DNA from 2 places in the Xenorhabdus sp. KJ12.1 genome. Region 1 is predicted to be linked to the other one. Evidence: predicted binding sites of a transcription regulator. Region 1 holds the regulator's gene; the other holds the start of a gene.
What was found. Region 1 encodes sigma-54, which starts transcription at its own class of promoters, with help from an activator protein. Its sites were predicted from a motif close to GTTGGCACANNTTTCGCTNT; they were not measured.
Positions count from the first base shown of each region.

Region 2: glnA (glutamate--ammonia ligase) is a predicted target of sigma-54. The motif match lies at 3,932-3,951, and genes of this name have one in related genera.

Region 1 covers NZ_CAWNQH010000002.1:78,256-84,595, reverse strand. Annotated here, with positions in the region: gene kdsD (arabinose-5-phosphate isomerase KdsD) at 1-914, shown strand, start outside; gene kdsC (3-deoxy-manno-octulosonate-8-phosphatase KdsC) at 1,058-1,621, shown strand; gene lptC (LPS export ABC transporter periplasmic protein LptC) at 1,641-2,234, shown strand; gene lptA (lipopolysaccharide ABC transporter substrate-binding protein LptA) at 2,215-2,778, shown strand; gene lptB (LPS export ABC transporter ATP-binding protein) at 2,785-3,510, shown strand; gene rpoN (RNA polymerase factor sigma-54) at 3,583-5,022, shown strand; gene hpf (ribosome hibernation promoting factor) at 5,102-5,389, shown strand; gene ptsN (PTS IIA-like nitrogen regulatory protein PtsN) at 5,685-6,152, shown strand; gene rapZ (RNase adapter RapZ) at 6,259-6,340, shown strand, end outside.
Region 2 covers NZ_CAWNQH010000138.1:96,847-103,186, reverse strand. Annotated here, with positions in the region: gene glnG (nitrogen regulation protein NR(I)) at 1-1,158, opposite strand, end outside; gene glnL (nitrogen regulation protein NR(II)) at 1,167-2,216, opposite strand; gene glnA (glutamate--ammonia ligase) at 2,391-3,800, opposite strand; gene typA (ribosome-dependent GTPase TypA) at 4,366-6,189, shown strand.

The sequences.
Region 1 (6,340 bases):
AAGGATTGGCGGAATTAGAGCAATACATCAATGACGATTTCAGCAAAGCCTGCGAGCTTATGTTTGGATGTGAAGGTAAAGTCATTGTTATGGGGATGGGAAAATCCGGCCATATCGGGCGGAAAATCGCAGCCACATTTGCCAGTACCGGAACGCCTTCATTCTTTGTCCACCCCGGCGAAGCCAGTCATGGTGACCTTGGTATGGTAACGCCAAAAGATATCGTACTGGCTATCTCCAACTCCGGCGAATCGAATGAAATCCTCGCACTTATTCCGGTACTTAAGCGGCAGAAAGTTGCTCTCATTTGTATGACAAATAACTGTAACAGCAACATGGGCAAAGCTGCGGATGTCCACCTGTGCATTAAAACACCACAGGAAGCCTGTCCTCTTGGGTTAGCTCCCACCACCAGCACAACGGCAACGCTTGTTATGGGAGATGCACTGGCTCTTGCCCTGCTGGAGGCCCGTGGCTTTACCACCGAAGATTTCGCCCTCTCTCACCCCGGTGGAGCTCTTGGGCGTAAACTGTTACTGCTGACCAGCGAATTAATGACTACAGGGGATGATATTCCGCGCGTTCCCCGCACAGCTACCCTTCGTGAAGGCCTGATAGAAATTACCCGAAAAAAACTGGGCATGACGGTTATCTGTGGTGATGATATGCAGATCGACGGTATTTTCACTGACGGGGATCTACGCCGAGTGTTTGATATGGGGATTGATTTAAATAATGCCAAAATTTCTGACGTTATGACTACCGGCGGGATCCGTATCAAACCAAATACTCTGGCGGTTGATGCCCTGAATCTGATGCAATCACGTCATATCACTTCCCTACTGGTCACTGAAGGTGACACACTGCTCGGCGTATTACATATGCACGATCTATTACAGGCAGGAGTTGTATAAAAAGCCGCCATGTAAATCTGATAGGATGGTGAGGCTAATAGGGTTGTACCCGTAAGCAATACTGATAAACAGTATCAGCAAAGATGTATTAAACAGGCCTGCAACCGGGGCCTGTTGCAAATTATGAATAGAGAAATTCCTGAATGAATCAAAATACCTATCTGGATACCTGTTATGGCCCAGTTAATGTAAACATTATCGAAAAAGCCCGTAAAATTCGTCTGTTAATCTGTGATGTTGATGGTGTGATGTCAGATGGCCTGATATATATGGGCAATCAGGGTGAAGAACTGAAAGCCTTTAATGTGCGTGATGGTTACGGCATCCGCTGTTTAATAACTTCTGGCCTTGAAGTCGCCATTATTACCGGTCGTCAGGCCAAATTGCTGGAAGATCGTGCAAAAACTCTTGGTATTACACATCTTTACCAAGGTCAGAACGATAAGGTTTTGGCGTATCAGGAACTGTTGGATAAACTAGCGCTACAGCCTGAACAGGTTGCCTATATCGGCGATGACCTTATCGATTGGCCTGTAATGGCAAAAGTCGGCTTATCTGTTGCCGTAGCAGATGCCCACCCGCTACTGCTGCCCAAAGCAGATTATGTCACTCGGATTGCCGGTGGTCGCGGTGCAGTCAGAGAACTTTGTGATTTGGTGCTTTTTGCTCAAAACAAGCTGGAAGATGCCAAAGGTTTATCCATATAACACATGAACTGAAAAAAGAATGAGCAGAACTCAATCCTGGCTGATCGCAATACTGACTTTAATTGTGCTTGCATTGATTGGCTGGAATTTATCCAATTCAAATGAAGGCGCCTCCTCACCCGTTTTGGATGAGGGTTACCCGACTTATCAAACAAAAGAAGCCACGACATTTGTTTATGATCCAGAAGGTAAACTGGTTTATAAACTAGAGGCAGATAATGTTAAAAATTATACAGAAACAAAGCTGACTTGGTTTACCAAGCCAGTATTAACAACGTTTGATGCTAACAGTAAATCCACACCGCCACCGGCAACATGGACAGTACGTGCCAATAAAGCGAAACTTACCCATGATAATATGCTCTACTTATATGGGGATGTTCAGGTAGATAGCCTGAATGACGCATCACAACTGAAACGTATTACAACAGAAAACGCGACCGTCAATCTTGTGACGCAGGATGTGGCATCCGACGATAAAATTACATTAGAAGGTGTCGGTCTGAGATCTGTTGGGATGAAAATGCGCGGCAACCTGCGAGATAAAACTGCTGAACTGATTGAAAAGGTGACCACTCAATATGAGATTCCACATGAAGAACCTAATCCGTAATACTTTTATTGCCAGTACATTGGTTGCAGTCAGTTTGCCTGCACTGGCACTGAAAGATGATACCCAAAAGCCCATTACCATTGATTCAGCCAGACAATCACTGGATTTAACGGGGAACATTGCCACATTTACGGATAATGTTATTGTAAAGCAGGGTTCTATTGATATCCATGCAGATAAGGTTGTTGTCACCCGCCCTGACGGGGATTCCAAAAAAACGGTTATTGAAGCTTATGGTAACCCGGCAACATTTTATCAATTGCAGGATGATGGTAAACCTATCAAAGGCCATGCTTCGAAGATGCGCTATGAGATGAATAATGAGCTGATCACACTGACAGGTAATGCTTATCTTGAACAGCTCGACAGCAATATCAAAGGCGATAAAATCACCTACTTAGTACCAACACAGCAAATGGAAGCCTTTAGTGATAAAGGTAAGCATGTTACCACCGTCCTGTTGCCTTCTCAGTTACAGGAAAAAGGCCCGGGTGTTAACAATACCGGTACTAACAGCACTGAAGTTCATAAAAAGAGTAAATAACGACGTATGGCAATATTAAACGCAGACAATCTGGCAAAGTCTTATAAAGGGCGTAAGGTTGTTGAGGATGTCAGCCTGAAAGTGAAATCAGGTGAAATTGTGGGCCTGCTAGGGCCAAATGGTGCAGGTAAAACCACAACTTTCTATATGGTCGTTGGTATCGTGCCCCGCGATGCAGGTACTATCACCATTGACCATGAAGATATCAGCCTGCTGCCTCTGCATGAACGTGCCCGCCGGGGCATCGGCTACTTACCTCAGGAAGCCTCTATCTTCCGTCGGCTGAGCGTATACGATAACTTAATGGCTGTTCTTGAAATCCGCAAAGATATCAATCAGGAACAGCGTAAAGAGCGCGCTGAAGAGCTGATGGAAGAATTTCATATCTCCCATTTGCGTAACAGTCTCGGTCAGTCATTGTCCGGTGGTGAGCGCCGCCGTGTGGAAATCGCCCGGGCACTGGCAGCAAACCCTAAATTTATTCTGTTGGATGAGCCTTTTGCGGGTGTTGACCCTATCTCAGTCCTTGATATTAAAAAGATCATTCAACATCTGCGGGATTATGGTCTGGGAGTCCTGATTACTGACCATAACGTCCGTGAAACGCTGGATGTTTGTGAGCGCGCTTATATTGTCAGTCAGGGGCATCTGATTGCTCACGGTACACCAGAAGACATCCTTAACAATGAACAGGTTAAGCGTGTTTATCTGGGTGAAGGCTTCCGTCTTTAAGGCTCATTGTCAGGCAGAGTTCAGGGAAATTACAGTTCGAGGGTAATCCATTCAGGAGGAAGTGAAAACGTTATGAAGCAAAGTTTGCAACTCAAACTCAGTCAACAATTGACGATGACGCCACAACTTCAGCAGGCAATCCGTTTGTTGCAACTTTCTACGCTCGAACTTCAGCAGGAGATTCAACTGGCTTTGGAAACGAATCCCCTGCTTGAACAGGAAGACACACTTCAGGAGATTGATGCTCAGGATTATTCAGATCCCGAAACAACGGTTATGGATACCCTCGAAGCGCTTGAACAAAAGAATATGCCGGAAGAGTTGCCTCTCGATACCAGCTGGGATGAAATTTACAGCGCCGGTACATCTTCAGGAACGCGAAGTGACTACAGTGCGGATGATTTCCCCGTCTATCAGGGGGAAACCACCCAGACACTACAAGACTATCTGACGTGGCAGGCTGCGCTGACGCCCTTTACTGAAACAGATTCAGCCATAGCCACATCAATCATTGATGCTATTGACGAGACAGGCTACCTGACCGCCTCTGTCGAGGATATCCTTATCAGCATCGGCAATGATGAACTGACACCGGAAGAAATCGAAGCCGTACTCAAAAGAGTACAACATTTTGATCCCATCGGAGTCGCGGCCCGTGACTTACGTGAATGTCTACTCATCCAGCTTTCGCTGTTGCCGATAGAAACTCCCTATCTGAAAGAAGCCAAACTGGTTACCAGCAAGTATCTTGAACTGCTGGGCAACCGGGACTTCCGAAATTTATTGCGCCAGAGCAAATTAAAAGAGAGTGCTCTGAAAGAAGCTATTGCTATCATACAGTCACTGGAGCCACGGCCGGGGTTAATGGTAAATACCGGTGAATCCGAATACGTGATCCCCGATGTACTCGTCCAGAAAGAAAATGAACACTGGCAGGTCAGGCTGAATACAGATAGCATTCCCCGCTTGTGCATTAATCAGCACTATGCTGCGCTGGGGCAGCAATCTCAGAATGAGAGTGACAGCCTGTTTATCCGCAATAACCTACAGGAAGCTAAGTGGCTGATAAAAAGTCTTGAGAGCCGCAATGAGACGCTATTAAAGGTCAGTAATTGCATTGTGGAATGGCAACAGGATTTCTTTGAGCATGGCGCAGAGTACATGAAACCACTGGTACTGGCAGATATTGCCTATCAGGTTGATATGCATGAATCCACCATTTCTCGTGTGACAACCCAGAAATACTTGCATAGTCCACGGGGAATTTTTGAATTGAAATATTTTTTCTCCAGTCACGTGAATACTGACAGCGGAGGCGAAGCTTCTTCTACAGCAATACGGGCACTGGTGAAAAAATTGGTCACGGCAGAAAACCCGGCCAAACCACTGAGTGACAGTAAGCTGACCAGCCTACTTGCCGAACAGGGTATTCAGGTAGCTCGTCGGACTGTCGCAAAATATAGAGAGTCGTTATCCATCCCGCCTTCAAACCAACGTAAAAAATTGGTTTGAATAACATAGACCCTATGAATTTCAGGTTGTATCAACAAAGAGACCACCTGAAAGACAACGGAGAGAGAAGGAAAACACTATGCAACTCAATATCACAGGCCACAATATTGAAATCACTGATGCACTACGCAACATTGTGAATACGAAATGCGGCAAACTGGATCAATATTTCGATAAGATTAACCTTATTCAGGTCATCCTCCGAGTGGAAAAAGTGCAGAAAATCGCTGAAGCCACGGTGCATGTCAATGGAGGTGAGTTGCATGCGAGTTCAGAGCATGAAGACATGTATGCGGCAATTGATGCACTTGTTGATAAACTGACTCGTCAATTGACCAAACACAAAAGTAAATTGAGACAACATTAATAGCTTTCAGACAACAGGGCTGTCATAAGATTCTCACTGTTCTCTATTTGTATACCCAATGAATTTCAAGCTGCATCGCGGCGGCAAGCAAATGAATCCCCTGAGCATAGATAACTATGTGACTGGGGTGAGTGAGTGCAGCCAACAAAGAGGCAACTTGAAAGACGAAGGGTATAACCAACTAACGGCCTTCAGGCTGCTATATGCACCTGAAGGCTTAATGGTAATAACAGTGCCTCAGTACCGGATGTCTGAACTCAGGCATCCGGTATTAAAGCCCTAAGCGAATAAAGAAATGAACAACGAAACAGATTTACCACTAAGCTCAGTGCTTTCATCCGAATGTACGCGTAATAATATACCTTGTTCGAGTAAGAAGCGCGCCTTAGAGATTATCAGCGAGCTGGCATCAAAGCAGCTGAATGTACCAGAGAGTGCCGTATTTGAAGCCATCCTTTCCCGTGAGAAAGTGGGCACAACCGGTATTGGCAACGGGATTGCCATTCCTCACGGCAAACTGGAGACCGAGAGTTCAGATAATGCTGTTGGTGTATTCTTACACCTGGAACAACCAATTACGTTTGATGCTATTGATAATCAGCCTGTTGACTTGCTGTTTGCTTTATTGGTTCCATCTAATCAGTGTCAGGTACATTTACATTCACTATCCTTGATCGCAAAGCGTCTTTCAGATAAAAATTTCTGTCGTCGCCTGCGTTCGGCACAAAGTGATGAAGAGTTATACAAAATTATTACTGAATAAATAACAATTACAATTACGGTTACAATTGATTGTTGAAAAGCAATATACCCAGAAGGTATAAACGACGGCGGTTCTGATGAACCGCAAAATAAAGGGGAGTCATTTCATGGTGCTGATGATAGTCAGCGGTCGTTCTGGTTCTGGTAAGTCCGTAGCCCTGCGTGCGCTGGAAGATATGGGGTTCTACT
Region 2 (6,340 bases), on a different contig from region 1:
TAAATCAGTTGGTAGGTCCTGTACCAGAATTTCTTTACTGACAGCCATCACCGTCAGCCAGCGGCAGACATTTTCCAGCTGACGGACATTTCCGGACCATGATAGGTTCATCAGGGCTTTTTCAGTATCAGGATGCAGTTCTTTAGCCTCAATTCCCAGCTCTTTGGCGGTCTGTTGCAGGAAATGTTGAGCGATGCGGGGAATATCTTCCACACGATCCCGTAATGGGGGGAGCTGCAATCGAATGACATTCAGGCGATGATAAAGGTCTTCTCTGAACTTACCTTCTTCGACCCGTTGTTCAAGATTCTGATGAGTGGCGGCAATAATACGAACATCAACTTTTACCGGTGCATAGCCACCAACCCGATAAAACTGCCCTTCTGCCAGAACCCGTAACAGGCGCGTCTGGATATCCAGTGGCATATCGCCGATTTCGTCCAGAAACAGTGAACCGCCATTGGCTTGTTCGAAGCGCCCTTGACGAACCTGATTAGCTCCGGTGAAAGCCCCTTTTTCATGGCCGAATAACTCTGATTCAATTAAATCTTTTGGGATCGCCGCCATATTCAGGGCAATAAAAGGCGCGGCGGCTCTTGGGCTATGGCGATGCAGGGCATGAGCTACCAGCTCTTTTCCTGTTCCCGATTCACCATTGATTAACACACTGATGGAAGAGCGGGAAAGGCGCCCGATAATCCGGTATACCTCCTGCATGGCAGGAGCTTCTCCGATTATTTCAGAAACCGATGAGGCTATTTTCGGACTGCGGGAAGTTTGTTGTTGTTCACGTGAATGGCTTAATGCCCGTTCAACCAGTGCGACCGTTTCATCAATATCAAACGGCTTTGGCAGATAATCGAATGCTCCGTGCTGATAGGCACTGACGGCTGCATCTAAATCAGAATGGGCGGTCATAATGATGACCGGAAGCTGGGGGTGATTCTGCCTGATTTGATTGAGCAAACTTAACCCATCAAGACCCGGCATACGGATGTCTGACAGCAGTACTTCAGGGCTGTTCTGTGATAATGCAGCCAATACGGAATCTGCATTTTCAAAACTGACACAATCCATACCCGCGCCGCTCAACGCCCGTTCAAGTACCCAGCGGATAGAACTGTCGTCATCAACGATCCAGATTTTTCCTCGTTGCATGATATCCCCTATTTCTTGATAGGCAGGTAAATGGAAAATTCCGTATGCCCCGGCCAGCTAGTAAATTCTATTTTTCCCGTGTGCTGATCAATGAGATTGCGGACAATAGATAACCCAAGCCCGGTTCCGCCTTCATGCCCACTCACCATTGGGTAAAATAGCATATCCTGAATATTCGGAGGAATGCCCGGCCCATTATCTTCAATATCAATCCGGGCTGCCAAACGGTAACGTTCACCGTGCAAGGTGATCTGGAAGGCTGTCCGGGTACGTAAAGTAATAGTGCCTTTTTGATTACCTAATGCCTGTAGCGCATTGCGGGTGATGTTTAATAAAACCTGCTCAATTTGATCAGGGTAATGAGACAGCTCCGGCAGGCTGGGGTCGTAATCTTTGACCAGAGTAATATTACTGGGCATTTCCAGTGATACCAACTGATAAACCCGCTCGACAACATGGTGGATACTCTGGCTAATCTTAGCCCCCGGATGTTGAGGCCCCAATAACCGATCGACAAGGGTACGAAGTCTGTCAGCCTGTTCAATAATGACTTGTGTATATTCCCGCAAAGAGGGATCCGGCAATGTCTTTGCCAGTAATTGAGCGGCTCCCCGTAAACCCCCCAGCGGATTTTTAATTTCATGTGCCAGCCCCCGAACCAATTCCCGTGCAGCTATCTGTTGTGCCTGTTGTACCTGCTCTTGGCTTAAACGTCGCTGACTATCCATAGGAGCGAGTTCCAACAGAATAAACTGTTCGGAAATTGGCTGGGCACTGAGCGACATAACATGCGAGTGATTATTGATCACCAATATCACTTCGTTATCTGTAAAACCATGCCCGCGTATCAGGCTGGATCGCATAAATTCCGTATCCAGCGAGATATAGCTGAATAAAACCGGAAGCGGAGTGCCGAATAATTTACGTGTACTTTGTGCCAGAAGTTGCATAGCGGAATGATTGGCATAGTGGATAATCAAATCGTTATCCAGCACTAATACACTATTTATCAATGAATCAAGAATTTGTTCTGCTTTGGGAAAATCAGCCATTGCCATTCAACCTTTGCACTTTTTTGGTGCATTGTATCTTATTTAATCATAAATTGAGTACCCCTCTTTATATCTGAGATATCGGAGGGAAAGGTCAGAAGGAAAAGGACCCATTCGAAAATGGGCCAAAAGTTTCACGGCAACAAAACTAATCAAGAACGGCGGTGATGCTTTTAAGCATTACACGCTGTAATACAGTTCAAACTCCAGAGGGTGTGGTGTCATGCGGACGCGTTCAATTTCACCATTCAGTACACCGATATAAGCATCAATTGCATCATCAGTGAAAACACCGCCGCGTGTCAGGAATTCACGGTCTGCATCCAGAGCCGCCAGTGCTTCTTCCAAAGAAGAGGCCACGGTTGGGATTTCTTGTGCTTCTTCGGCTGGCAGGTCATACAGGTTTTTATCCATCGAATCACCCGGATGTATTTTATTGATGATCCCATCAAGGCCCGCCATCAGCAGAGCTGAGAACGCCAGATAAGGGTTTGCAGCCGGATCAGGGAAACGGACTTCAATCCGACGGGCTTTACTGCTGGCAACAACCGGAATACGGATAGAAGCTGAGCGGTTACGGGCAGAATAGGCCAGCATCACTGGAGCTTCAAAACCGGGCACCAGACGTTTGTATGAGTTGGTTGTTGGATTGGTAAAGGCATTCAGAGCACGGGCATGTTTGATAATACCGCCGATATAATAAAGTGCCATTTCGGACAAACCACCGTATTTGTCGCCTGCGAACAGGTTAACACCGCCTTTGGACAGTGACATATGACAGTGCATGCCTGAGCCATTATCTCCAACTAGTGGTTTCGGCATAAATGTGGCGGTTTTACCGAAAGCATGGGCGACATTATGTACAACATATTTGTAAATCTGGGTTTCATCCGCTTTTTTGGTCATAGTATTAAAGCGGGTTGCGACTTCGTTCTGGCCTGCGGTTGCAACTTCATGGTGATGAGCTTCCACAACCAGCCCCATCTCTTCCATCGTCAGACACATTGCTGAGCGCAGATCCTGAGAAGAATCTACCGGGGGAACTGGGAAATAGCCGCCTTTGAGACCGGGACGGTGGCCTTTGTTACCACCTTCGTAGCGAGTTCCACTGTTCCATGCCGCTTCGGTATCATCAATATGGTAATAAGAGCCTGAGATAGAACTGCCGAAACGAACATCATCGAACAGAAAGAATTCTGGCTCTGGCCCGAACAGAACAGTGTCAGCAATATCACTGGAACGCAGGAAATCTTCTGCACGTTTTGCAATGGAGCGTGGATCACGACCATAACCCTGCATGGTGCCGGGTTCCAGAATATCGCAACGAATAATCAGAGTTGCATCATCAAAGAAAGGGTCAAGCATGGCTGTAGAAGGGTCGGGCATTAACACCATGTCAGATTCATTGATACCTTTCCAGCCCTTGATAGATGAACCGTCAAACATTTTACCATCTTCGAAGAAGTCTTCATCAATCTGGTGGGCAGGAATAGTGATGTGCTGTTCTTTACCTTTAGTGTCAGTAAAACGTAAGTCAATAAACTTCACCTGATGTTCTTCAATCATGGATAAAACATGTTCAACGGACATACTAAGTTCTCCTGGTTTACGTCAGCCGGATGCGTTGTCAGAAACGCCGCCTTTATCTTAAGCAGCTGATGCTGTCTTTGTATACAGACAATTCGTGGCAATTTTCAATGCTAAACTCTAATGTGAAAACTAATGCGAAAAGCGTGCCAATTTTTAAAAAAGCTTTAATCCTGATGTATCCGTACATAAATGGGGAAAAATTATAGGGAATTGATAGAAAGGGCGAGGAGTTTTTGAGGGTTTTTGCACTTAATTGGTGCATTGGAATGACGATCTGCACTGTTATGGTGAATTGCTGGAGCCGCTATAAAATACAGGTTAATTACTATAATTGTGATTGTTATCACGGTTGTTATCATGATGGTTATTAATGTTATTTCAGGTTATGTCGTGTTTATATGCAAAAAAACAGATAAACTTCAAAAGTGATGCGTCTCACATTTATTTCACTCTGTGGTTATAACGTGTAAAATAGCACCATATTTGTGTTGAATGAGGGTAGCATCGCACCCTGCATGCTGTACCCATTTAATATTTCTTCAAATAGCTAAAACGGTAAAAATACTTGTCAATTAATAATTTAAGAAACATTGCCATTATCGCTCACGTTGACCATGGCAAAACAACGCTGGTTGATAAACTCTTACAGCAATCCGGTACATTTGGTGAACGTGCTGCAACAGCTGAGCGTGTGATGGATTCCAATGATCTGGAAAAAGAACGTGGTATTACCATCCTTGCAAAAAATACTGCCATCAAATGGAATGACTACCGTATCAATATCGTGGATACCCCGGGCCACGCCGACTTCGGTGGCGAAGTAGAGCGTGTAATGTCAATGGTCGACAGTGTTTTACTGTTGGTGGATGCGATGGATGGCCCTATGCCACAGACTCGCTTCGTCACCCAGAAAGCCTTCGCTCATGGTTTGAAGCCAATTGTTGTTATCAACAAAGTTGACCGTCCGGGCGCACGTCCTGACTGGGTTGTCGATCAGGTATTTGACCTGTTCGTAAACCTGGGTGCAACTGATGAGCAGCTGGATTTCCCTATCGTTTATGCTTCTGCATTGATGGGCATCGCAGGCAACGAGCACACTGAAATGGCAGAAGATATGACTCCGCTGTATCAGGCAATCGTTGACCATGTTGAGCCACCTAAAGTTGATCTTGATGGCCCGTTCCAGATGCAGATTTCCCAGCTGGACTACAACAACTACGTGGGTGTTATCGGTATCGGCCGCATTAAGCGCGGAACCGTAAAACCAAACCAGAACATCACGCTTATCGATAGCGAAGGTAAAACTCGTAACGGTAAAGTTGGTAAAGTATTCAGCCACCTGGGTCTGGATCGTATCGAATCAGATAAGGTTGAAGCGGGCGACATCATCGCGATTACCGGTCTGGGCGATCTGAACATCTCTGACACGCTGTGTGAAGTTAATGCTGTTGAAGCTCTGCCAGCGCTGGCCGTTGATGAGCCTACCGTTAGCATGTACTTCTGTGTTAACACTTCACCTTTCTGTGGTCGTGAAGGTAAATACGTAACATCCCGTCAGATCCTTGATCGTCTGAGAAAAGAACTGGTTCATAACGTGGCTCTGCGCGTTGAAGAAACTGAAGATCCAGATGCTTTCCGTGTTTCCGGTCGTGGTGAATTGCACCTTTCCGTTCTGATTGAGAACATGCGTCGTGAAGGTTTCGAGCTGGGCGTTTCTCGTCCGAAAGTTATTTTCCGTGAAATTGACGGCCGTAAGCAGGAACCTTTTGAGCAGGTAACTCTGGATATCGAAGAGCAGCATCAGGGTGATGTGATGCAGGCACTGGGTGAACGTAAAGGCGAGATGCGTGATATGCTGCCAGATGGCAAAGGTCGCGTACGTCTGGATTATGTTATCCCAAGCCGTGGTCTGATCGGTTTCCGTACTGAGTTCATGACTATGACTTCCGGTACTGGTCTGCTGTACGCAACATTCAGCCACTATGATGACATCCGTCCGGGTGAAATTGGCCGTCGCCAGAATGGTGTACTGATCTCCAATGGGCAGGGTAAAGCCGTTGCTTATGCTCTGTATGGTTTGCAGGAGCGCGGTAAGCTGTTCCTTGGCCATGGTACAGAAGTTTATGAAGGCCAGATCATCGGTATTCACTCCCGCTCCAATGACCTGACAGTAAACTGTCTGACAGGTAAAAAGCTGACCAACGTTCGTGCTTCAGGTACTGATGAAGCGACAACATTGTCTCCGCATATCAAGAAAACACTGGAGCAGGCACTGGAGTTTATTGATGATGACGAACTGGTAGAAGTGACGCCAGAGTCAATTCGTCTGCGTAAACGCCATCTGACTGAGAATGATCGTCGCCGCGCAAGCCGCAGCAAAGACGCTTAATTCCTCCTGACAGCTTAGGGTGCTTCGGCACCCTGAGTTTCATGATCCACTTAATCTGCTCTCTTCTCTCAATAGCCTGCCAGTATTGCAACCTCACTCAGTTTCTTATTTTTCAACTAAGATTGACTCTTTATGTGGGTTGATTATCAGC